Linked DNA regions of Hydrogenovibrio crunogenus. The protein of the gene in region 1 interacts with the protein of each later gene in a pairwise test. Links are inferred from orthologs where the notes say so. Each region holds a gene or a part of one and is shown on either strand. Other genes may lie near its edges.

The links.
Region 2: the proteins of ftsZ (region 1) and GHNINEIG_RS08570 interact in binary tests that used the Escherichia coli proteins (3 or more experiments, as listed by UniProt). The link is inferred for Hydrogenovibrio crunogenus from one-to-one orthologs.

What each region holds. Positions count from the first base shown.
Region 1 is NZ_CP032096.1:634,845-640,949, reverse strand. The notes cover bases 3,324-6,105. They hold ftsZ (cell division protein FtsZ), read right to left. Parts: upstream 5,419-6,105; coding sequence 4,228-5,418; downstream 3,324-4,227. Other genes in these bases: rsmH (16S rRNA (cytosine(1402)-N(4))-methyltransferase RsmH), read right to left, coding at 5,519-6,105; ftsL (cell division protein FtsL), read right to left, coding at 3,815-4,171; GHNINEIG_RS02965 (peptidoglycan D,D-transpeptidase FtsI family protein), read right to left, coding at 3,324-3,843. Also shown: GHNINEIG_RS02975 (UDP-N-acetylmuramoyl-tripeptide--D-alanyl-D-alanine ligase), read right to left, coding at 1-546; GHNINEIG_RS02970 (UDP-N-acetylmuramoyl-L-alanyl-D-glutamate--2,6-diaminopimelate ligase), read right to left, coding at 560-2,074; more of GHNINEIG_RS02965, read right to left, coding at 2,071-3,323. UniProt on the Escherichia coli protein: Essential cell division protein that forms a contractile ring structure (Z ring) at the future cell division site. The regulation of the ring assembly controls the timing and the location of cell division.
Region 2 is NZ_CP032096.1:1,785,228-1,802,566, reverse strand. Bases 8,439-11,348 are described here. They hold GHNINEIG_RS08570 (rod shape-determining protein), read right to left. Parts: upstream 10,462-11,348; coding sequence 9,415-10,461; downstream 8,439-9,414. Other genes in these bases: gatA (Asp-tRNA(Asn)/Glu-tRNA(Gln) amidotransferase subunit GatA), read left to right, coding at 11,168-11,348; gatC (Asp-tRNA(Asn)/Glu-tRNA(Gln) amidotransferase subunit GatC), read left to right, coding at 10,861-11,148; mreC (rod shape-determining protein MreC), read right to left, coding at 8,510-9,352; mreD (rod shape-determining protein MreD), read right to left, coding at 8,439-8,520. In the rest of the region: Hsp33 family molecular chaperone HslO, read right to left, coding at 1-758; lipA (lipoyl synthase), read right to left, coding at 786-1,799; lipoyl(octanoyl) transferase LipB, read right to left, coding at 1,896-2,525; GHNINEIG_RS08605 (YbeD family protein), read right to left, coding at 2,546-2,830; GHNINEIG_RS08600 (D-amino acid aminotransferase), read right to left, coding at 2,852-3,727; GHNINEIG_RS08595 (D-alanyl-D-alanine carboxypeptidase family protein), read right to left, coding at 3,742-4,932; rod shape-determining protein RodA, read right to left, coding at 5,074-6,204; mrdA (penicillin-binding protein 2), read right to left, coding at 6,194-8,011; more of mreD, read right to left, coding at 8,017-8,438; more of gatA, read left to right, coding at 11,349-12,622; Asp-tRNA(Asn)/Glu-tRNA(Gln) amidotransferase subunit GatB, read left to right, coding at 12,638-14,065; protease HtpX, read left to right, coding at 14,260-15,156; GHNINEIG_RS08545 (SufE family protein), read right to left, coding at 15,258-15,701; GHNINEIG_RS08540 (energy transducer TonB), read right to left, coding at 15,806-16,759; GHNINEIG_RS08535 (biopolymer transporter ExbD), read right to left, coding at 16,752-17,138; TonB-system energizer ExbB, read right to left, coding at 17,166-17,339. UniProt on the Escherichia coli protein: Forms membrane-associated dynamic filaments that are essential for cell shape determination. Acts by regulating cell wall synthesis and cell elongation, and thus cell shape.

The DNA.
Region 1 (6,105 bases):
ATCCGGCTTAGCAAGCTGCGTGAGGTAGGCAATCTCTCGGACATGGTTAGCCCCCATTTCGATTACAGCATAATCATCCGATGTTGATAATTCTAATAAGGTACGAGGCAAACCATAATCATTATTGAAATTCCCTTGCGTTGAGAGAACCTGAGTCTGCTTGGATAATATATGTGCAAGCAGTGCTTTTGTAGTCGTTTTACCGTTTGACCCGGTGACCCCAACCAATCCTTTTAACGGCATTTGTTGGCGATGCCAGGCGGCAAACTGACCAAAGGCAATGCGCGTATCATCCACTAAAACCGCAGGCACAACGGTTTCCATCGGCTCAGAGATTAAAACCGCAACCGCACCTTGGCGAACCGCTTCTCCGATAAAAGCATGCCCATCAAAGTGCTCGCCTTTAATTGCGATATACAATGCGCCTGATTTTAGCGTGCGCGTATCCGTACTCACCGATGTAAAAACAACCGGCTCATCCCCCAATAACTCACCCGCCAACACGCCGTTTACGGCCTCAACAAGATCGGCTAAATTCCATGTCATCGTATTATCCTTATCAACCCTTGCTTATCTTTACAGACAAAAGATCTTTAACGATCTTCTGGTCACTCATTGGCCAGCGCTTCCCTTGGATTTCCTGATACTCTTCATGCCCCTTACCGGCGATAACCACCACATCTTGCTCTGATGCCTGTTTAATTGCATAGGCAATCGCTTCTGGACGACTATGAATGACTTGTGCAGGGCGCTGCATTCCCTTTTTAATATCCGCCATAATCGCTTCCGGCAATTCTGTTCGAGGGTTATCATCAGTCAGCACCACTTTATCTGCGTAAGTTTCTGCGACTTTACCCATTAAAGGGCGTTTCCCCGTATCGCGATCGCCTCCACAACCAAACACCAGCCATAAAGTTGTTTTTTTATCTGAAACATGATGTCGCACTGCATTTAAAACCACTTCCAACGCATCTGGCGTATGTGCATAATCAACCAGTACCGAAGGTGTCCCTGACTGAGTTAACAGCTCCATTCGACCTATCACCGCTTTAACAGACAGTAATGACTTTTCTATCTGGTGCTCCGTTAAACCACAGGCTACCATCACAGAAACGGCACATAACACATTCTCTAGATTAAACTGCCCCATTAAAGGTACCTCAAAAGGAATAGAAGTACCTTTCACTCTGAAAGTCCCTTGTATTCCGCAAGTGTCCAGATGACTATCTAAGCAGGCGATATCGGCCTGTACCGTTTTTTGAGAATACGTTACGATCGTATCTTTAGACGGCAACTCTCGCAATAATGCTTGCCCCACCTTATCATCGACATTAATGACATGAGACCGACCAGAGTAATTTAAAAATAGTTTTTTCTTTGCCGCCTGATAAGCTTCTTCCGTTTTATGAAAATCTAGATGGTCTCGTGTCACTTGGGTCATCGCAAGCACATCAAAATCAATTCCTTTAATTCGCCCTAGCTCAATGGCGTGAGAGGAGACTTCCATTACCACATAGTCCGCTTGCTCTTCAGCAAAGCCATTCAGCAAATGATTCAGCATCACCACATCAACGGTGGTGTTTATGCTGGGGTGCAAATTTCCGAACCAGCCATTACCCAACGTTCCCAGCAACGCAACTTTTTGATTTAACGCGGTCAACATCTGGGCAATGTAGTGACTGCTTGATGTTTTGCCATTGGTGCCCGTTACGCCAATCACTTTAACGCGCTCACTTGGAGCGTCGTAGAACCATTTAGCAAAGGTCGCCAATTGTTGAGCCAGTGACTCTATCTCAATAACAGGGCACATCTTATTCAGGGCTTGTTGGTGAGAGTGATTAAATTCTACCAGGCCTGCCCGATCCGTCAGAATACAACTCGCACCTTGTTTAATTGCCTGTCCAGCATAAGCCATTCCATGAGATTGGCCACCTTGCAATGCAATAAAGGCAGTGCCTCTCTCAACTTGGCGAGAATCGATCGTTAATGCCGAAACACCTACATCAGTCATACCGCTTGCCACTACCGATTCAGGTACTTGAAAAAAAGTCAGGATATCAGTCAACTGTTTCATTTACGGTCATCCTCTATCCTCTCATCAGGCGCAACATTTTTTAAACGCAAGACTTCTTCCATGACTTCTTTAAAAATTGGCGCCGCGACTTTACCACCATAATAGATTCCTCGGCTTGGCTCGTTGACGGCGGTTACCATAATATATTTTGGATTTGAAACAGGCACCATGCCCGCAAACAGGGCAATGTATTTATTCTGCTCATACCCCCCTATTTTGGTTCGATGAACCGTACCGGTCTTGCCGGCAATGCGGTACCCTTCAATTTTAGCTTGAGGTGCGGTTCCATTACGCCCAACTACTTTTTCCATCATCTCAAGCACAGCTTCTGCCGCTTCCTTCGAAACCACTTGATGACCTTCAGGTACATCATTCAGTTTTAACAAACTTAAAGGTTTGATACGACCTTGGTTGGCAAAAATCATATAGGCATGTGCCAACTGCATCAAATTAATATTAAAGCCATAACCAAACGAAGCTGAAGCCTGGTCAATGGTCTGCCATTCGTTCGCAGGACGTAAAAACCCCAAAGTCTCTCCTGGCAAGAACAGGCCCAAGTCTTGTCCAAACCCCACATCATGATACATTTGCCATTCATCATTTGGCGTCATTTTCAAAGCAATTTTGGTAGCGCCCACATTACTGGAAAACTTGATCACTTCCGCCGGCGTCAATGTACCATGATTTCGAGTATCCGTGATACGTTGCCCTTGAATATGAATCGATCCGGGTGAGGTGTGAATCTTGTCAGTCAAATGAATCAGGTTCAAATCCAATGCCTTTGCCATAATAAAAGGCTTGACTGTTGACCCTGGCTCAATACGATCTGAAATAACACGATTTCTTAAACGCGCGCCTTTCAATTGACTACGATCATTCGGGTTAAACGCAGGCAAGGACACCATCGCTAAAACTTCCCCAGTTTTAGCATTTAAAATAACCGACATAATCGAGCTGGCTTGATGCTTAATAAAGCTTTTTTTTAAGGCATGGTAAAGAAAAAACTGTATATCTTTATCAATACTCAAAGTAATAGGCTTACCCGGTTCAGCAGGGTGAATATCTTTTACAAACTCCACCACCCTTCCTGCACGGTCTTTGATGACTTGTTTTTTCCCTGCAACCCCAGACAACCAGTCTTCATATGTCTTTTCTATCCCCGCAATCCCAACGTCATCAATATTGGTGTAACCAATTAAATGTCCGACCACTTCGCCTGCAGGATAATATCGTTTATATTGGTTTTGGACGTAAAGCCCAGGTACATCCAGTGCTTCAATCTTGGCAGTCAACTCAGGCAAAACACCGCGTTTCACATACAAAAAGCGACGATTTTTTTTCGCCAAAACCTGGGGAGTAAAACTTCTGGCCGAAACACCAAGCAATGACAACATTGTTTGATAGGCTTGTTTTTTCTCTTCAATTAATGCTTGCCGTTTGCTATAGTCGCTGACACTCAGTTTATCCAGATTGGTTTTCTGCTTTTGTTGCTGAGAATCTAAATAGAAAGATAGAATTTTAGGATCCACCCAAATAGAGTCTATTGGAGTGCTTAACGCCAGGACATTTCCATTTCGATCAAGAATTTCTCCTCGAGGAGCAGGAATTTCTAAACTTCTTATTTGACGTTTATTGCCTTCATCTTGAAGAAAGTCAGACTCTATAATTTGGACGTGAAATGCTTTGGCAAAAATGGCAATGAACAACATCACGATCAACGCGAAGATCAACGAATCTCTATTAGTCTTCGGATTCTGCTGAGGCTGCATCAAGTTTTTCCAAAATAATGGTTTGAGAATTCAAATTTTCTGGTGTCTTGTCTAGCGTCATATTTAACTGTGTTCTAGCAATATGCTCTACCCGTGCTAAAGCGGTTAAATGATGTTTTTCTAATGTTAGCTTGCCGTGCTCTTCATTTAAAATCACTTCCTGCTTCAATGCATTGGCATATTGCGTTTCTAAATGACGAACTTGGTGTTGAACTTGGATGATGGATATCAGAGAAATAAAGACAAGAGCCAGCAAAAGGAGTGCAAAGAAACCTTGCCAGTTAAATTGTTTAAACTGACCGAGTTTAGGGAGTTTTTGCACTGCCATATGCTAGTCCAGAATGACTAAATAAAACATTCAGTCATCACCGTACTGACAAGTAATTAATCGACTTGTCGACGTAAAAAAGCAGGAATATCGAGATAGTTAGAACTTGAGTCGACACTACCTGTCACACCACCGTTTACGACCATTTTTGGACGAACAACTTCTGGTGAAGACTTTTCCGCTGAAGTATTTGAGCTTGAAGCCACCTTCTCAGCTTCCACTTTCTCTTCTGCCTTACTGGCTTCAACAGCTTGCAGATTAGGCTTAACTACCTCAGGACGTTTTGCACCACCGACTTCCGACAAACCCGTTGCCACCACTGTGACACGAATTTCATCCGTCATAGATTCATCGATAGATGTTCCAATAATGACTTTGGCATCTTCTGAAGCGACTTGATCAATCACATCACCAACTTCGTTAAATTCACCCAACGTGAAATCAAGTCCCGATGTAATGTTAACCAATAGACCTTTTGCACCCGACACAGAAATATCTTCCAACAAAGGGTTTGCAATGGCCTTCTCAGCCGCTTTAATTGCGCGATCTTCACCAGAAGAGTGCCCCACACCCATCATGGCAACGCCACGTTCAGACATGACTGTACGTAAATCCTCAAAGTCAACGTTAATCATCCCTGGTCGAGTGACCAGCTCAGAAATACCCTGAACGGCTCCGTGAAGAACTTCATTTGCATAGTCGAATGCTTTGGCTAAAACAAAATCACGCCCCAATACTTTTAACAGTTTATCATTCGGAACCGTAATCAATGAGTCAACATTCTCAGCTAGTTGCTGAATACCTGCTTCAGCAATTTTAGCTCGACGCTCAAAACCAAATGGACGACTGACAACCCCTACCGTCAGGATGCCCATTTCACGTGCTGCCTGTGCAACAACGGGGGCAGAACCGGTTCCTGTTCCACCGCCCATTCCAGCCGTGATAAAAACCATGTCCGCGCCTTTAAGCGCCTCTTTAACCTGTTCAATATTTTCTTTAGCCGCTTCCATCCCTTTTTCAGGATCCGCGCCTGCGCCCAAACCGTTAGCACCCAGCTGAATACATGTTTCAACCGTAGAATTCTTCAGTGCTTGTACATCGGTATTTGCACAAATAAAATCAACGCCTTCAACTTCTGAACGCACCATGTAATCAACAGCATTTCCGCCGCCGCCACCGAGACCAACAACCTTGATCTTTGGCATGCCCGCGTCTGCAGAAATGGTTTCCTGTAAATTAAACTTCATGTGATACTCCCCTTAATCAACACAATGTTACCTACATTTATTTGCTCAATATTCGAACAAACAAATTCTGTTTATCAGAGCTGCTTTATGCAGCGCTTGTTTAAATTCTTTCCGCGATTCTCAGTACAGCACTTCGCGATCGCGGATTTTCTTGGCACTCTTCTTTCGAAGGAAAAACGGGTTTGCCAACCTTTTTAATCACCGGTTCAATAACTTCTAACTGAATCGGTGAGTCTGGAAACAAGTCTTTGATACGCGATTGATCGCGAATAAATTGCTTCACAATACGGTCTTCTAAAGAGTGAAAACTAATCACCGAGAGTCGCCCCCCGGTTTTCAGTACCGCAACCGATGCTTCCAAAACGGTCTTCAACACATCCAACTCACGATTTACTGCAATTCGAATTGCCTGAAAAGTGCGTGTCGCTGGATGTTTATGTTTTTCAGTTTTCGGCGAAGCTTTCGTAACGACCTGCGCTAAATCTAACGTCGTTTGCAATTTTTGTTCTTGTACTGCTTCTTTTATATGTCGAGCAATTCGCCCTGAAAACCGTTCTTCTCCATATTGTTTAAGCACTTGCGCCAGAGTTTTTTCATCGACTTGCGCCAACCACTCTTTTGCACTAAGACCTGTTTGAGGATTCATGCGCATATCCAAAGGCCCTGAACGCATAAAACTGAACCCTC
Region 2 (17,339 bases), 1.2 Mb from region 1 along the record:
CCTTGTTCTTCTAAGATTTTGCGTGCTTCAGCTTCGCCTAAAGATAAGATCATATCATCCACTTTGGATTTGTCCTGCGGACAGTCGTAATTCACTTCCTCTGGTGTGTAAAGTTCAATCACTTCTTCATGAAAGAGTCGGTGCAGTAACGGTTCTGCTTCAAGCTCAATGAGTTCTTCATCGGTGACAGTATCCGTGAGTAAATGGATACGCTCCCAGCCATCTTCATCATGATCATCTGTAGTCGGCATTTTTTGAATCAGAACGCCACCCACGCCTGTGTCATTGGCAGCGAGCCATAATTTGGACGGCTGTTGGTCTGATTGGCTCAAAAACGTTTCAAATGCTTTGGCTATATTGTTTTCTTCGCGCGGCACATAAGACTGGAAAAAGCTTTGCGTTTGCGTGTTTTCCATTGTCACCAAGATTTGTCCATCCCCCAACAACTCATCCAAAGAGGATTGGGTTGTCAATGCGGCGTTGGTTTTTGCCACACCCCGAATCTTCAAATCATGAGTCGCCTCTACTAATAGCAGATTAACCGGACCGCTTCCCTGGACTTGGATTGAGACTTTGCCTAGATGTTTCATGCCATTCGCCAACATAATCGCGATAGCAGTCAATTCACCAAGCACCTTGGTCAGTTCAGGCGTGTAATGACGTTCTGAAATCATTTTTTGCCAGGCCTGGTCAATTTGGAGGTGCTGTCCTCGAATATTCAGGTCTTTAAAAAGGAAGCGTTGAATATGGTCTTGCATAATGATTAATCCTGCTTAAAGAGAGAGTTAACTAAATTGACCTTGCGCTTGTAAGTCGGCATGGTATGAAGAACGTACCATTGGGCCTGATGCAACATGGGTGAACCCCATTTCCATGCCTGCTTGTTCCAGTTGCTTGAATTCTTCTGGAGTCCAGTATCGTTGCACCGCTAAATGGAAATCGGAAGGTTGTAAATATTGTCCCACCGTCAGCATTTCAACATCATGGGCTCGAAGATCACGCATGACTTGTAAAATTTCATCGAAGGTTTCTCCTAATCCCACCATTAAACCGGATTTGGTTTTGGTTTCTGGAACCAATTTTTTAAAACGTTTTAACAGGTCTAAAGATGCTTGGTAATCTGCCCCTGGACGAGCTTCTTCATATAAACGAGGCACCGTTTCTAAATTATGGTTTAGAACATCGGGCGCTTGTTGTGCCAGAATATCCAGCGCCACTGTCAGTCGACCTCTGAAATCAGGCACCAGTGTTTCAATTTGAATATCAGGCATTTTGTCGCGAATGGCTTGTGTACAATTTTTAAAATGCGTTGCGCCACCATCGCGAAGGTCATCACGATCTACCGACGTAATGACTACATAATTTAAATTCATAGCGTGAATGGTTTCTGCCAGATGTCGAGGTTCATCTTGATTTAAAGGGTTGGGGCGACCATGGGTCACATCGCAAAAGGGGCATTTTCGAGTACAAATATGTCCCATAATCATAAACGTCGCGGTGCCATGCCCAAAACATTCTCCGAGGTTTGGGCAGGAAGCTTCTTCGCAGACCGAGTTCAATCCTTGTTCTCGTAAGACTTGTTTCAATTCTTTGACACGACCAATGTGTTTGGCTGAAGGAAGCTTGGCTTTGATCCAGCTGGGTTTCTTCAGCTTAGGTTGCGTAGGGTCTGGGCGGTTTTTCAGCGATTTGGTTTTGTATTCCCCTTTCGACATGGATTCATTGCGCGCTTTCAAACTGTTTTTTTGCAGTCCGGAAATCGAATCGAGAGAAACTTCTTGGTATTGGGGAGTACTCATAAACTGAAAAGCCAAATAAAATAAAGAAGTTATTATAGAGCTTAGTGGGATTTATTCAAGAAACCATCAATAGCAGACGGCTAAAAGATAGCTGAATTAAGGACTGATTTCGGGTTGCAATTGATGACACAATGCTTTTACCAGCGCCGTTTGGCTAGTGTGTAGATCAGGTTGTTGAATAAAGTGGGAGACCTGTGTCATTTGTATTCCTTCTAAGCCGCAAGGTGTAATCCAGCTAAAAGGGGTTAAATCCATATCAAGATTGAGCGCCAATCCATGATAGCTTTTTTGTTTTCTGATTTTGAGTCCTAAAGAGGCGATTTTTTGACCCTCTACATAAACCCCAGGAGCGTCTGGTCGAGCTTGGGCTGAAATGCCTAAACTGCGCAAAAACTCAATAATGGCGTTTTCCATTCGATGCACTAAATCACGAACCCCTAGTTGAGCGCGCTTTAAATCGAGTAGAGCATAGATAATGATTTGGCCTGGGCCATGATAGGTGACTTGCCCGCCACGATCCGTTTGTATAATGGGAATATTTTGTTGCAACGCAAAGGCTTGAAGGTGTTTGGCTTGACCATTTAAACCTTGTGTAAAAACCGGGGGATGTTCCACTACCCAAAGTTCATCAGGTGTGCTGTCGGAGCGTTCATCTGTGAAACGTTGCATCGCTTCCCAGATGGACTCATAAGGCTGTAACCCTAGATATTTGATTTGAAGAGACATTTCAACGTGGCTGTAACAATTTACAATGTCATTAGAACTTCGGGGTGTTGTTTTAATTCACCATAGATATTGTGTAGCTGCTCTAAACTGGTGGCGTGAAAGGTAATATTGACTGAAATAAAGTGTCTACCTTTTGAGTCCTTGATGTAAATATTGTCTCTTGAAGCATCTGGAGCATACTTTTTGGTGATTTCATAGACGGTTTCAACCAGTGTGCCGCTGTTTTTTCCCATGGCTTTCAGTTTGTAATCACACGGAAAATCAATTAACGATTCTTTATCGGGGGTATGTAAATCGACAGTCATAAAAGGATACTCGTTTGTTTATTAAGTTAACTGTTGGATAAACTGTTGTTTGGTTTCTTCGAAATACTGCTGAATTTTTTGCCAGACAGGTCCGGGTTTACCCTGACCGATGAGATGACCATTCAGTTCCGTCACCGGAAGAGCATCTTTGGTTGAGCTGGTCAGCCAGATTTCATCTGCATTTTCTAAGTCGCTTAAAGTTATATCCGTTTCCGAAAGGGGAAGACTATGTTGCTCCGCTAAGGATTGAATGACAGAGCGCGTGATGCCTGGAAGAATACGTGATCCGTTTTTAGGGGTGAATAAAGCATCGTTTTTCACAATAAAAACATTGTTGGAAGTGCCTTCTGCGACCAATCCATCCCGGTCGATAAGAATGGCATCGTCTGCCCCTTGGTTTTTAGCTGCCATCTTCATCATGATGTTTGGCAATAAGGTGATGGCTTTAATGTCACAACGAAGCCAGCGAATATCGTCCAGGGTAACTGCCTTTATGCCTTGATTGATAATGGCTTCTGAAACCGGTTTGAGCTCATTCGTGTAAGCATAAAGTGTTGGCGATAAGCAGTCGGCGGGCAAGTGGTCTCTTTGCATTTGCACACCTCGTGTGACCTGTAAATAAATATACTGGTTTTTCCAAGGATGCATATCGACCAATTTTTGTAACAAGCGCTCCCAAGCATCGTCCTCTAAAGGATTTAGAATAGAAGTGGCCTTTAAGCTGTTTTTGAGTCGCTCCAAGTGGTCTTGAAACGTAAAGAGCTTTTTGCCATAAACAGGGATCACTTCATACACGCCATCCCCAAATAGAAACCCCCGATCTTGAGGAGAAATTTGTGCTTTCTCTATGGGAATGAATTCGCCATTTAAATAGGCTATTTGCCCTGTTTTTTGCATGAAAAATTCCTTAATTAAAGCCCAATAAGATCAAAGAGGCTTTTAAAAAGGAGCTTTATCTGGTCAATGATTTTTTTGAAGAATGAACCTTCTTCAATTTCCGATAAAGCAACCAATGGTCTTTCTTCAATGGTGTCGCCGTTTAAAGTGATAAACAACTTACCGAGTGGTTTTTCTTCAGCAACAGGGGCGATGATTTCAGGCTGAATGGATGACTCAATTTTTAAATTTTTGTATTGACCACGAGGAATGGTGACATAAAGATCATCCGTTAAGCCTAGTCCAACAGAATCTTTTTGACCTTCCCAAATACGTGCATCATTTAAACGTTGTCCATTGTCATACAGTTTATGCGTCTCGAAAAAACGGAACCCGTAGTTCAATAGTTTTTGGCTTTCCTGAATACGTGTTTTGGCACCGTCAGTTCCTAAAACAACGGAAATTAAACGCATATCATCACGTTTTGCTGAAGCGACCAAGCAGTAACCCGCTGACTCGGTATGACCCGTTTTTAACCCATCAACGGAAGGGTCTTGCCAGAGTAATTTATTGCGGTTGTATTGGGTAATGCCGTTAAAGGTAAATTTCTTTTGCGCATACCATTTGTATTCTTCTGGAAACTTAGTGATTAATGCTCTGGCTAAAATCGATAAATCATGAGCCGTTGTATAGTGATCAGGATTTGGTAGACCTGTTGCGTTCATATAGTGAGTGCCGGTCATGCCTAAAGAAGCGGCATACTTATTCATAAGTTCGGCAAAAACTTCTTCACTTCCTGCAATATGTTCTGCAAGCGCAACACTGGCATCATTACCAGACTGGATAACCATTCCCTTGATTAGGTTTTTAACGGAAACCTTTTTACCAACCTCGATAAACATTTTAGAGCCGGGCATTTTCCAAGCCTTAGGAGAAATAGTCACCATGTCATCCAGATGAATGTTTCCATTGGCCAATTCGTTAATGACTACGTATCCTGTCATGATTTTAGTTAAGCTGGCAGGTTCCACGCGCATTTCAGGGTGGCTGCTGGCAATGATTTTGCCACTATTGAAGTCAATCAGAATGTAAGCTTCCGCCGCTGTTTTCGGTGCAGAAGGCACGACATGCGGAATAGGGGCAACGGGTTGCGATTGAACTGTTTTTGCCGCAGAAGGTAACGCGATTGCGAAAAGAGTGAAAAATAAACCTAAAATTTTAATCATTGAGATGCGTCTTTAAATACTATTAATAATGTTAATAATTTAACACACTTCTCTTTAAATCAAAAGAGAGGAAGCGGCATTAAACAGGGCTTAAGGATGGATAAATAATGGAGGAATATGAATAAGCGATATTCCAGTCTTCTAAGATGTTAAAAGTTTTTTATGGGTGTGGATAGACATTAAGATGCCAAAGCTGACCATTAAAGTGACTAGAGAGCTTCCTCCATAACTTAAAAGCGGAAGAGGGAGGCCTACAACAGGTAATAACCCACTGACCATGCCGATGTTGACAAAAACATAGACGAATAATGTCATAACAAGACTGGCTGCCGTCAGTCGTGCAAAGTTTTCCTGTGCTTGCGATGCAATGTAAAGACCACGGCCAATCACAAAAAGATATAACAGTAGTAAGCCTGTGACGCCTATTAATCCGAATTCTTCGGCTAGGACGGAAAAAATAAAATCTGTCGTGCTTTCTGGTAAGAACTCCAAATGTGCCTGAGTGCTTCCCATAAACCCTTTACCTTCGATACCGCCTGATCCAATCGCTATTTTGGATTGAATGATATGATAACCTGTGCCAAGAGGATCCGATTCAGGATCTAAGAAGGTTAAAACTCGCTGTTTTTGATAATCATACATGTAAAAGTTCCAAACGATAGGTAAGCTTGCCGCGACTAGTCCTGTTGCAGATAATATCCATCGCCAGGACAGACCGGCAAAAAACAGGACAAACAACCCGCTCATCGCTATGAGAATAGAGGTTCCCAAGTCTGGTTGAACAATAATTAAACCGGCAATGAGGCCAACAAGGCCTAACCCAATAAGCATTTTTTTATTAGGAGGGGGGAGTGAATCATGGGCAAACAACCAAGCAATCATCATAGGGAGTGCCAGTTTCATAACTTCGGACGGTTGAAAACGGAAGAAGCCAAAATCTAGCCAACGTTTAGCCCCTTTGCCGATATCACCAAACAGCAGAACACTGATGAGCATTAGGGTTCCCACGCCAAAAACCCAAGGCGTGTAAATTTTTAAAATATTCGGTGGGATTTGAGCAAAAACAAGCATTAGAAAGAATGCAAAGCCAACGCGAACAAGGTGACGAGATAACACTTCTTGGTCTGCACCGGACGCGCTGAAAACGATTAAGCTGCCAGTGACGATCAATAGCGCAATTCCTAGCAATAACCAACCATCCAAGTGAAGCGAGACAAGAATGCCTCGATTCTTTCGGTAAACTTTTTCTCTAGCAGGTAAGTCAATTTTCATCTTGTAACTCAGAAAGATAGTATTTAGTAATGTCCACCGCCACCGGGGCTGCTTTTAAAGTCGAGTTTTCAACAATGACACTGATGGCAATCTTTGGCTTCTTGACAGGAGCAAATCCAATGAACAAAGAGTGGTCGCGTAAGCTTTTTTTAATGTTCTCTTCGTCATATTCGCCTTCGTTTAAGCTGAAAACTTGAGCCGTTCCTGTTTTGCCCGCCATTTTGAAAGGAAGGTCTCTGCCGTATTTTCGTGCGGTTCCTCTTGGGCTGTGTAAAACATCCATCATGGCTTTAATCACTTTTTCCCAGTTTTCGATATTCTGAATGGGGATTTGTTCTTTTTTGGTCTGCTCATTGTCTTTGAGCAAGTGTGGCTCAACGATCTCTCCTCGGTTAGCCATAATAGAGATCGCTTTTGCCAATTGTAAAGGCGTGCTTAAAAAATAACCTTGGCCAATGGCGGCAATGATGGTTTCCCCTTTATACCACGTTTGGCCTTTCACGCGGCTCTTCCAGGCTTTAGATGGTAAGATGCCGACGGACTCATTGTATAAATCAATCTTTGTATGGTGACCGAACCCGAAAGGGTAAAGTGAATCATGAATCAGGTCGATTCCCATATTTAAACTAAGCTCGTAAAAATAAGTGTCGCAGGATTGTGCGACAGCATCATTCATGTCAACTAGGCCGTGTCCCTGCCTTTTCCAATCCCGATAACGATGGTCTTTAAACTCAAGAAAGCCAGGGTCGAATATTTTTTTATAGGGAGAAATAATGTTGTTCTCAATGGCGGCTAAGGCGACAAAAGGTTTGATGGTAGAGCCAGGTGGATATTGACCATTGATCACGCGATTAATAAGAGGACGGTTGTGGTCTTTTAAAAGCTCTTGGTATTTCACTTGACTAATACCATCGACAAATAAGTTTGGATCGTATCCGGGCGTACTGACATAGGCGAGTATTTCACCGGTTTTAGGGTCGGTGACAACAACGGCGGCTTTTTTTCCATCCAAATAGTTTTCGATATATTGTTGCAATCGAATGTCGATTGTAAGCTGAATGTTTTTGCCTGGCTTTGCGGGAACACTTTCCAGTTTTTGAATGACGCGACCGCGAGCATTGGTTTCAATCTGTTGTAACCCTGGTGAACCGTGTAATAGAGATTCATAGTATTTTTCGACACCGAGTTTCCCTATGACATCGGTTCCAGCATATTTGGATTCACTTAATTTACTAAACTCTTTTTGGTTGATTTTTCCTACATAGCCAATGGCATGCACCGCTGATTTATTGAAAGGATACATCCGTTTAAGCTTGGCCACCAGTGTAATGCCAGGGAGCTGGTAGCTATGACCAGCAAAGCGTGCCGCTTCTGCTTCTGAAAGTGTGTAAGGTAAATACAAAGGACGGTACTTACTAGTCACTTTGAGTCGATCAAAGAAGCGGGTAAGGCGTTCTTCAGAAAGGTTGGGGAGTAAGTCTTGAAGAGTTGAGAAGCTGTCTTGAATATTTTCTATTTTATCTTTGGAAAACTTTAAAACGAATACAGGTTGATTGTCAGCCAATAAAACATGGTTTCGGTCAAAAATTCGGCCTCGGACCGGTGGAATGGCTTCCACTGAAATTCGGTTTCCCTCAGACATGGAATGATAATGCTTATATCCAACCCACTGAAGATAACTCATCCGAACCCAAAGAAGAGAGAAGAAAATAAGTGCGAGTGCTAACGCAAAGTAAATTCGATTGCGAAAAAGCCTTTTTTGAAAAAAGATTTCGCTTTCAGTTTGATAGCGGTGTTTATTTCTCATACTCATTAACTAAAGACGGAGCGGTGAGTCAATTGATGCATGATTTGAGTTAGTACGGGCCAGATAAGAATGGCTAGTAATGGTTCAACCCAGTAATACAGCACGGCATTTCCGACTAAGACGGGGTGGAATATAAACCAGCTCATAATTTGGAATAAGATGAAGTAACTGCCGACAATGATGGATTGCTGCCAGAGAGGGTAGCCTTTAAACCTTAATCGTGAGCGTAGCATTAAGAAAGTGATGGTCACAAAAATTAAACTATGGGAGCCTAATGGGGTATTCATTGACGCATCAAATAGCAGACCTAGCGCAAAAGCTGAAAACAAGTGAGTCTGATTGAGGATTTGGGTCGACCAGAACAATAAAATTAACAGGGTAAGATAAGGCACGAAATTGATGTTAAAGCTTAAAATCATCATGCTATCAATCACAACGGAAACAAAGTAACTGAATATAAACAGCCATTTAATGTCCGAAAACCGCAGAGAGAAAACCTTATCGGACATGGTTATCACGCTCCGTTTTTTTAGACAAGATAAGTACCTTTTGAGACAGATTTAGATCTGCGACAGGCCGAGCAAAAATTTCATAATAAGGTTCACCTTTTAGAAGGTTTACTTGCCTCACCGTGGCAACAGGGTGTCCTTCCGGAAAAACATCTCCCAACCCAGATGTTTCAAGTAAGTCGCCTTCTTTGATGGAGCTAGAGTTTGGAATGAACATCAATGAAAGTTGATTGTGGCCTAAACCGTTAAGAATACCGCGTTGACCCGTTCGTTGAATTCTTACAGGCACTTGGATGTCAGGGTCTGTAATTAATTGAACGCGTGAAGATGACGGCGTCAAGGAGGTGATTTGTCCTATTAATCCTTTAGCATCAATCACAGTTTGATTGATTTTGACCCCATCTAGAGAACCCTTGTTTAACGTGTAGAATTGCGCTAGAGGTGTTTCGCTATAGGAGCTTACGTTGGCAATTTGAACGCTGGAAGAACTCATTTGACTGGCTGTTCCCAATAAACGGTTTAAGCGGTTAATCTCAAGTTTGAGCTTGCCCATTTGCTGCTGTTGTGCCTTGAGAAGTAAGTTTTCCGTTTCCAGTTGCTGGTTGCGCATTTGTAACTGGTTGATGGTGGTGTAGTCCTGTTGCATCCAATTATAGATGTCTAGAGGCAGAGTAGCCGTTCGTTCAATCGGATCGATTGTCGTGAGTAACACGTTACGAAAATTGGAAAGTAAATGGCTGTAATGATCCATTACCATTAATGCGATACTCAGGATAAAAAATAAAAGGAATTGTGTTCCTTCTTTTTGGGGTGAGGTCGTGCTGAGGTTAATAGCTAAGCCCTCCTGTGGTAGGAAGGCTTGTTATTCTTTTGAAAAAGGTAGAACCATTCATTTTAGTCAAAAGAAAAGACATCAATTCCTTTTTCATCCATAAGCTCTAATGCACGACCACCTCCGCGAGCAACACAGGTTAGAGGGTCATCAGCAATGATAACCGGAACACCAGTTTCTTCAGAAAGCATAATATTGATGTTGCGTAATAGAGCGCCCCCACCTGTTAAAACGATACCATGTTCAGCAATATCAGCTCCCAATTCCGGTGGCGTGTGCTCTAAGGCCGTTCTAACCGCACTGACGATTGCAGAAAGTGGCTCTTGTAAGGCTTCTAAAATCTCGTTGCTGTTAAGTGTGAAGCGACGAGGAACAGATTCAGCAATGTTTGCACCGTGAACTTCAAGTGTGTCTGGTTCAATTTCATGGTAAGCCGTTCCGATCTCTTTTTTAATTTTTTCAGCCGTTGCTTCCCCAATCACCATGCCGTAATTGCGACGAACATATTTGATAATGGCATCATCAAAGCGATCGCCTCCGACTTTAACAGAATCTGACCAAACAATACCGTTTAGTGACAGTGTCGCAACCTCTGTGGTACCACCCCCGATATCAACAACCATAGACCCTGTTGCTTCACTTACTGGCATCCCTGCACCGATGGCCGCCGCCATCGGTTCTTCAATAAGGTAAACTTCTCGGGCACCTGCGCCGGCAGCTGATTCACGAATTGCACGACGTTCTACTTGCGTTGAACCGCAAGGAACACAGACAAGCACGCGAGGACTTGGTTGGAAAAAACGTGCTTCATGCACTTTGCGGATAAAGGACTGAAGCATTTTTTCAGTCACTTCAAAATCAGCGATCACGCCATCTTTCATCGGGCGAATGGTTTGAATTTTTTGGTTTTCTTTCCCCAACATTCTTTTGGCGCCTTCCCCAACCGCAACAATAGAGCGAGAGTTTGACCCCTGGCGGTTATTCATAATCGCAACAACAGACGGCTCATTTAGAACCATGCCTTTGCCGCGAACGTAAATAAGAGTGTTCGCTGTTCCTAGGTCAATAGAAAGGTCGTTAGAAAAGAGTCCGATGATTTTACGAAACATTGAGGTTAGTCCTTAAAAATAGCTGATTTTAGTGGTTTCGAACAAAGTTCAAGCCGTAATCTGAAATTGAGATAACGCAATTGCCTTTTTACTTAATCCAAACTTCAAATGAATTTAATACGCTTTATTAAATTCTTGGTTATTCAAATCGGGAAAAATACCCAGAAAAATAACTAAAACATTTTATATCAAACTGGGGGTGAAAAGTCATCTATTTGCACCCAGAAATTTCATATAAACAGATGACGTCTCCTTATGGCTGAATCTTTATCTTAAAATTGATGCGGGTTTTTGTTGTTAAAGGTAAATGCAGAGGTTTTTTTAATCATTGTCTCTTTTTGAAAATAGCGAAATGTGGTAACTTAATAAGGTTTTAAATTTTTTAACTGGAGAGTTCCCGTGTCTTTAGAAAAAACTGAAGTCGATACGATTTCACGTCTTGCTGCTATTTCGGTTGATGCCTCAGAAGTCGATCAATTGACGGCTAAAATTTCTAATGTTCTTGATCTTTTTCAACGAATGGAAGCGGTGGATACAACAAATGTAGAGCCGATGTCTCATCCCTTGGATCAGGTTCAGAGATTAAGAGAGGATGTTGTGACTGAAACCGATCATCACGAAGAGTATCAAAAATTAGCACCCGCAGCCGAAAATGGCATGTATTTGGTGCCGCAAGTAATTGATTAAGAGACAGAGACGAACATAGATGCATACTTTATCTGTTAAGGAAATGAGCGAAAAGCTCCGAAATAAAGAAATTACCAGTGTTGCGTTGACGCAACATTATTTAGACCGTATTGATCAATATGACGGAGAGTTGAATGCCTACGTTACGGTCACACCGGAATTGGCAATGGAAATGGCCAGACAGGCCGATCAGATGATTGCTGAAGGCAAGGGCGGCTTGTTAACTGGAATACCGGTGGCGCACAAGGATATCTTTTGTACGTTGGATGTGAAAACCACGTGTGGTTCGAAAATGTTGGACAATTTTATTGCGCCTTACGATGCCAAAGTGGTTGAAGCTTCTCGAGCATTGGGAATGCCTATTTTAGGGAAGACCAATATGGATGAGTTTGCCATGGGGTCGTCTTCAGAAAGCAGTTATTATGGGGCGACCAAAAATCCTTGGGATTTGAAAGCGGTCCCTGGCGGTTCTTCTGGTGGGTCGGCTGCGGTGATTGCGGCTGGCTTGGCTCCTTTGGCAACTGGCTCCGATACGGGAGGCTCTATTCGTCAACCGGCTTCTTTCTGTGGCATAACTGGAATTAAGCCGACTTATGGTGCGGTATCCCGTTACGGTATGATTGCTTATGCCTCTAGTTTTGACCAAGGGGGACCAATGACGCGCTCTGCAGAAGAGTCCGCTTGGTTGTTGGATGTTATGGCCGGATTTGATGAGCGAGATTCAACCAGTCTTGAGCAACCTAAGCAAGACTATGTATCCGCTTTAAGTAATGACATTAAAGGCTTAAAAGTAGGCGTGCCAGCAGAGTACTTTGAAGAAGGATTGGATGACGGGGTTGCAACCACTGTTCGTGCTGCCATTGCTGAGCTTGAGAAACTGGGCGCTGAAATTGTCGAGGTCAGTTTGCCGAATAAAGATTTGGCTGTGCCCGCGTATTATGTCCTAGCACCAGCAGAAGCCTCATCTAACTTGTCGCGTTTTGACGGTGTGCGTTATGGTTATCGGTGCGAGAATCCAACAGATTTGAATGATTTATACACACGCTCTCGTTCAGAAGGATTTGGCGCCGAAGTGAAACGCCGAATTATGGTGGGGGCTTATGCTTTGTCTGCCGGTTATTACGATGCCTATTATTTGAAAGCGCAAAAGTTACGCCGAATGGTTCGGGACGATTTTGTTAACGCATTCGAACAATGTGATGTGATTGTTGGACCGGTTGCACCTACACCGGCTTTCAATATCGGAGAAAAATCTGATGATCCGGTCAGTATGTATTTAGCGGATCTTTATACGATTCCTGTTAATTTGGCAGGGATGCCTGCTATGTCTGTTCCAGCCGGTTTCTCAAATGGTCGACCTGTCGGTCTTCACTTAGTCGGGCCTTATCACAGTGAGGCGAAGTTGCTGAATGTCGCACATCAATATCAGCAAGTGACAAATTGGCATCAGAAAATGCCAGAAAGCTATCAATAAGTGGAGAGAGATAAGATGACTTGGGAAGTTGTAATTGGTTTAGAGATTCATGCTCAGTTAACCACCAAAACAAAGATTTTTTCAGGCTCCTCCATTGATTATGGAGCGGCGCCGAATACACAGGCAAACCTGCTGGATCTTGGAATGCCAGGGCAGTTACCTGTGTTAAACAAGGCCGTCATTCCGAAGGCAATCAAACTGGGCTTGGCTTTGGGTGCAGAGATTGGGCGTCGTTCAGTATTTGACCGAAAAAATTATTTCTATCCAGATTTACCGAAAGGGTATCAGACGTCACAATTTTCGTTTCCGATTGTCGATAAAGGCGGTGTGGTCGAGATTGAAGTGGATGGTGAAATCAAAAAGATTGGCGTTACTCGTGCGCATTTGGAAGAAGATGCCGGGAAGTCCATTCACGATGCTTTTCCTGGGCAAACCGGGATTGATTTGAATCGTGCCGGAACTCCCTTATTGGAAATCGTTTCGGAACCGGATATGCGTTCTGCAAAAGAAGCTGTGGCGTATGCGAAAAAAATGCATGAACTGGTACAGTATTTAGGTATCTGTGACGGCAATATGCAAGAAGGCTCTTTCCGTGTGGATTCGAATGTATCGATTCACAAGCCTGGTACGCCTTTTGGAACGCGTGCTGAATTGAAAAACATCAACTCTTTTAAGTTTATTGAGCAAGCTATTGAGCTTGAAATTGAGCGTCAGATAGAGGTGTTGGAGTCGGGTGGTCAAGTAGTTCAAGAAACCCGTTTATATGATGCAGAAAAAAATGAAACCCGTTCCATGCGAGAAAAAGAAGAAGCCAACGATTATCGTTACTTTCCTTGTCCAGATTTATTGCCGGTGGTTATTACAGAGGAAGACATTGAAGCGATACGTGCGGAAATGCCGGAAATGCCCGACGCGAAAAGAAACCGTTATGTCGCCGATTTTGGCTTGTCGGACTATGATGCCGCTTTCTTGACGGGATCTCGTGCGATGGCTGAGTATTTTGAAGCCGTTGTTGCGGAAACGAAAGAAGCCAAGCTGTCTGCTAACTGGGTCATGGGAGAATTGTCTAAATCTTTGAATCAAAAAGGCGTCGATATTTCGGATTCTCCTGTTTCAGCACAAATGTTGGCCGGGTTGATTGAGCGCATTCAAGACAATACGATTTCAGGTAAAATTGCCAAGCAGGTATTTGATGCTATGTGGTCTGGAGAAGGGACTGCAGATGAGGTCATTGAGCAAAAAGGCTTGAAGCAGATTACAGATTCATCAGCCATTGAAGCCTTAGTGGATGAGGTTTTGGCTAATAATGCCGCACAAGTGGAAGCCTATAAAGGCGGACAAGAAAAAATGTTCGGCTTCTTTGTCGGTCAAGTGATGAAAGCTTCACAGGGTCAAGCGAATCCGGCACAAGTTAATCAGGTTCTGAAAGATAAGTTGAAATAATGAGCTTGTTTGAAAAGCGGTCAGCAGGTCTGGTCGTTTTTTAGATTGTGAAGCAATTGTGACTTGTCGAAAAATTTACTTGAAAGTCTATAAAAAAACCTTATATTAATCATTAGCAATAGTTGATGAGACTAGCGTCTTACTGCATTACCTAATTAAAGTCGTTTTGACGAACCATTGGAGGTTTAAATTAAATGAAACGAATTGGTTTATTTTTATTAACAAACATCGCGGTTTTGGCTGTGGCCATGATTACGATGAATCTTTTGGGTGTGGGCAGCTACATGCAAGGGACTAGCCTTGATTTAGGGAATTTGTTTGCCTTTGCCGCAATCATTGGGTTTGCGGGCTCTTTTGTTTCTCTTGCCATGTCTAAATGGCTGGCAAAAATGTCCGTGGGCGCTCAAGTGATTAAACAGCCACGTAATGCGGATGAGCAATGGTTGGTAGAAACTGTGCGTCGTCAGGCTGAAAAAGCCGGTATTGGTATGCCGGAAGTTGCAATTTATGAAGGGGCTGAACCCAACGCGTTTGCAACCGGGATGACGAAGAACTCTGCCTTGGTTGCCGTGTCTACGGGGTTGCTACGTCATATGCGTCAAAACGAAGTTGAAGCGGTTCTAGGTCATGAGGTTGCTCATATTGCAAATGGTGATATGGTGACGATGGCTTTATTGCAAGGGGTTGTGAACACTTTCGTTATTTTCTTCGCAAAGATTGTCGCTTATGTCGTGGATCGTGTTGTGTTGAAAAACGAAAGCGAAGGGCACAGTATTGCTTTTATTGTTGTTGATATCGTGGCGCAGATCTTATTTGGCATTTTAGCGAGTATGATTACGATGTGGTTCTCACGTAAGCGTGAATTCCATGCCGATAATGGCGGTGCGTACCTTGCAGGTAAAGAAAATATGATTGCTGCATTACAACGTTTACAAACGATGCAGCCAGGTGAATTGCCTGATCAAATGGCGGCATTTGGGATTTCGGCAAGACCGTCTAACATTGGCGACCTATTCCGTTCCCATCCACCTTTGGAAAAGCGTATTGAAGCATTACGTGCGACAACGCAAGACCAGCTTAAAGTTGCTTAATTAGCGTTTTTATCTGATTAAGAAAATAAAAGCCCCATTATCGGGGCTTTTTTTATGCCTGGAGAAATGTAAAAACGACCAGGCCTGGCCATTTTTAATATTTAAGAAGGAGGATTTAAGTGGGCATTCGCTTCTGCTTGGATGCGTTTGATCATATGATAAAGCCCTGTGGAGCGATTGGCGGAAAGGTGTTGTAATAACCCAATCTCACCTAAGAAATCCAACGGAGCTGTTGCAATTTCTTGAGGGGTTCGACCATTGTATATTTTAAGCAATAAGGCAATTAACCCCGAGACAATGGCTGCATCGGACATAGCTTCCATATAAAGAATGCCATCTTGTTCTTCGATATGAATCCAAACCTGAGATTGGCAGCCATGAATACGGTTGTCTTCCGTTTTATATTCTTCAGGCATGTTCTGAAGTTGCTTGCCCATATCGATTAAATATTTATAGCGGTCTTTCCAGTTATCAAAATGGGTAAAGCGTTTCACCAAATCTGCCTGTACTTCAGATAAGGTTTTTTCAGCCGGTGCGTAATTCATAGTGCTCCACATCAATTCGATTCAATGCTTTATTTTAACAAAAAAAAATTATTTTCGGAGTGAGAAGCCTATCTAGGCAAAGGAATTGTTTGATAAGAGGGTTTCTAGCGCAAAATGTATTCAATTGGCACTTGAATAGTTTTCGGCTTTTGACGCATCTCTTTTGGAAATGGCGTGTATTGATACGCCATGGTGTGACGTATGATGTTTAAAGTCGCTTCATTTAAACTTTCGAAATGAGCTGGTTTAACAATCGACAGATTTGAGATGTGCCCATCCGGGTGAAGTGTAAACTGTAATGTTACTTCGCCTTGTTGGTGACGACGTTTGGCTCTTTTCGGATAATGGTTTTGAGCCAGTGTAGCTAAATAGCGTGCCAGTTTGTTGATGTATAACGCTTCAGCGTTGATTTGCTCAGCCATGGAATAAGGGTTCGGTCGACGTCGCTCTTTTTTAATGGCCGGTTGTTTGGTAACAGTTGTGTCAACCGGTTGCGATTCCAGTTTGGGTTCAGGCTTGGGTTCAGGCTTGGGTTCAGGCTTGGGTTCAGGCTTGGGTTCAGGCTTGGGTTCAGGCTTGGGTTCAGGCTTGGGTTCAGGCTTGGGTTCAGGCTTGGGTTCAGGCTTGGGTTCAGGCTTGGGTTCAGGCTTGGGTTCAGGCTTGGGTTCAGGCTTGGGTTCAGGCTTGGGTTCAGGCTTGGGTTCAGGCTTGGGTTCAGGCTTGGGTTCAGGCTTGGGTTCAGGCTTGGGTTCAGGCTTGGGTTCAGGCTTGGGTTCAGGCTTGGGTTCAGGCTTGGGTTCAGGCTTGGGTTCAGGCTTGGGTTCAGGCTTGGGTTCAGGCTTAGGTTCAGGCTTAGGTTCAGGCTTAGGTTCAGGCTTAGGTTCAGGCTTAGGTTCAGGCTTAGGTTCAGGTTGTGCAACGAACATGGCCGTGGTTACAGCAACGGGCATCAATTGGCTGCTTTGTTGTTGTGACTGAAACGTATGCCAAAGAAAAAAACCGATGATACTGTAAATACTTGCCGTAATGCCGAAAGCCAGCACGCCTGGTTTATCCATTCTGCTTCCTTGTCAGAATGTTTAAGTTGCTTAAATGGTGTTTTTTCATTAGGTCTATGAGATTGGTGAAGTGTCCAAATTCGGCTTTTTGATCCACACGTATTTCGATGGCGTCATCTGGGTTTAGGTGTCGAAGTTCAAGATTGAGTGCTTCAAGTGTTGTTGTTTGATCGTTCAGAAACAGTTGGTTGTCTGCATTGATAGCAATGCGAAGCGAGACGTCATTGTCTGGCTTATAGGTGCTGGTTTGTTTGGTTTCAGGTAATTCTATATTCAGTTTGTCTTGAACGATGAAGCTAGCAGAGGTCAACACGATGGCTAATAAAACCAGCATGACATCAATCATCGGAATAACATTGATTTGATCAAATCGTTTCATAAGACTGTGGTTCCAGGAAAAAGCATTTTAAGAGTGCGAAGAGGCCGATTTTTTTTGATGTGCTTGATATTCAAGTTCAATCACATCGACTTTTCGTAACAAGCCGTTGTAGATAATAATGCTTGGAATTGCCAGTGCAATGCCTCCTGCGGTTGCTTTTAGGGCGAGTGCTAATCCCATCATGATTTGTCCAGTCTCAAT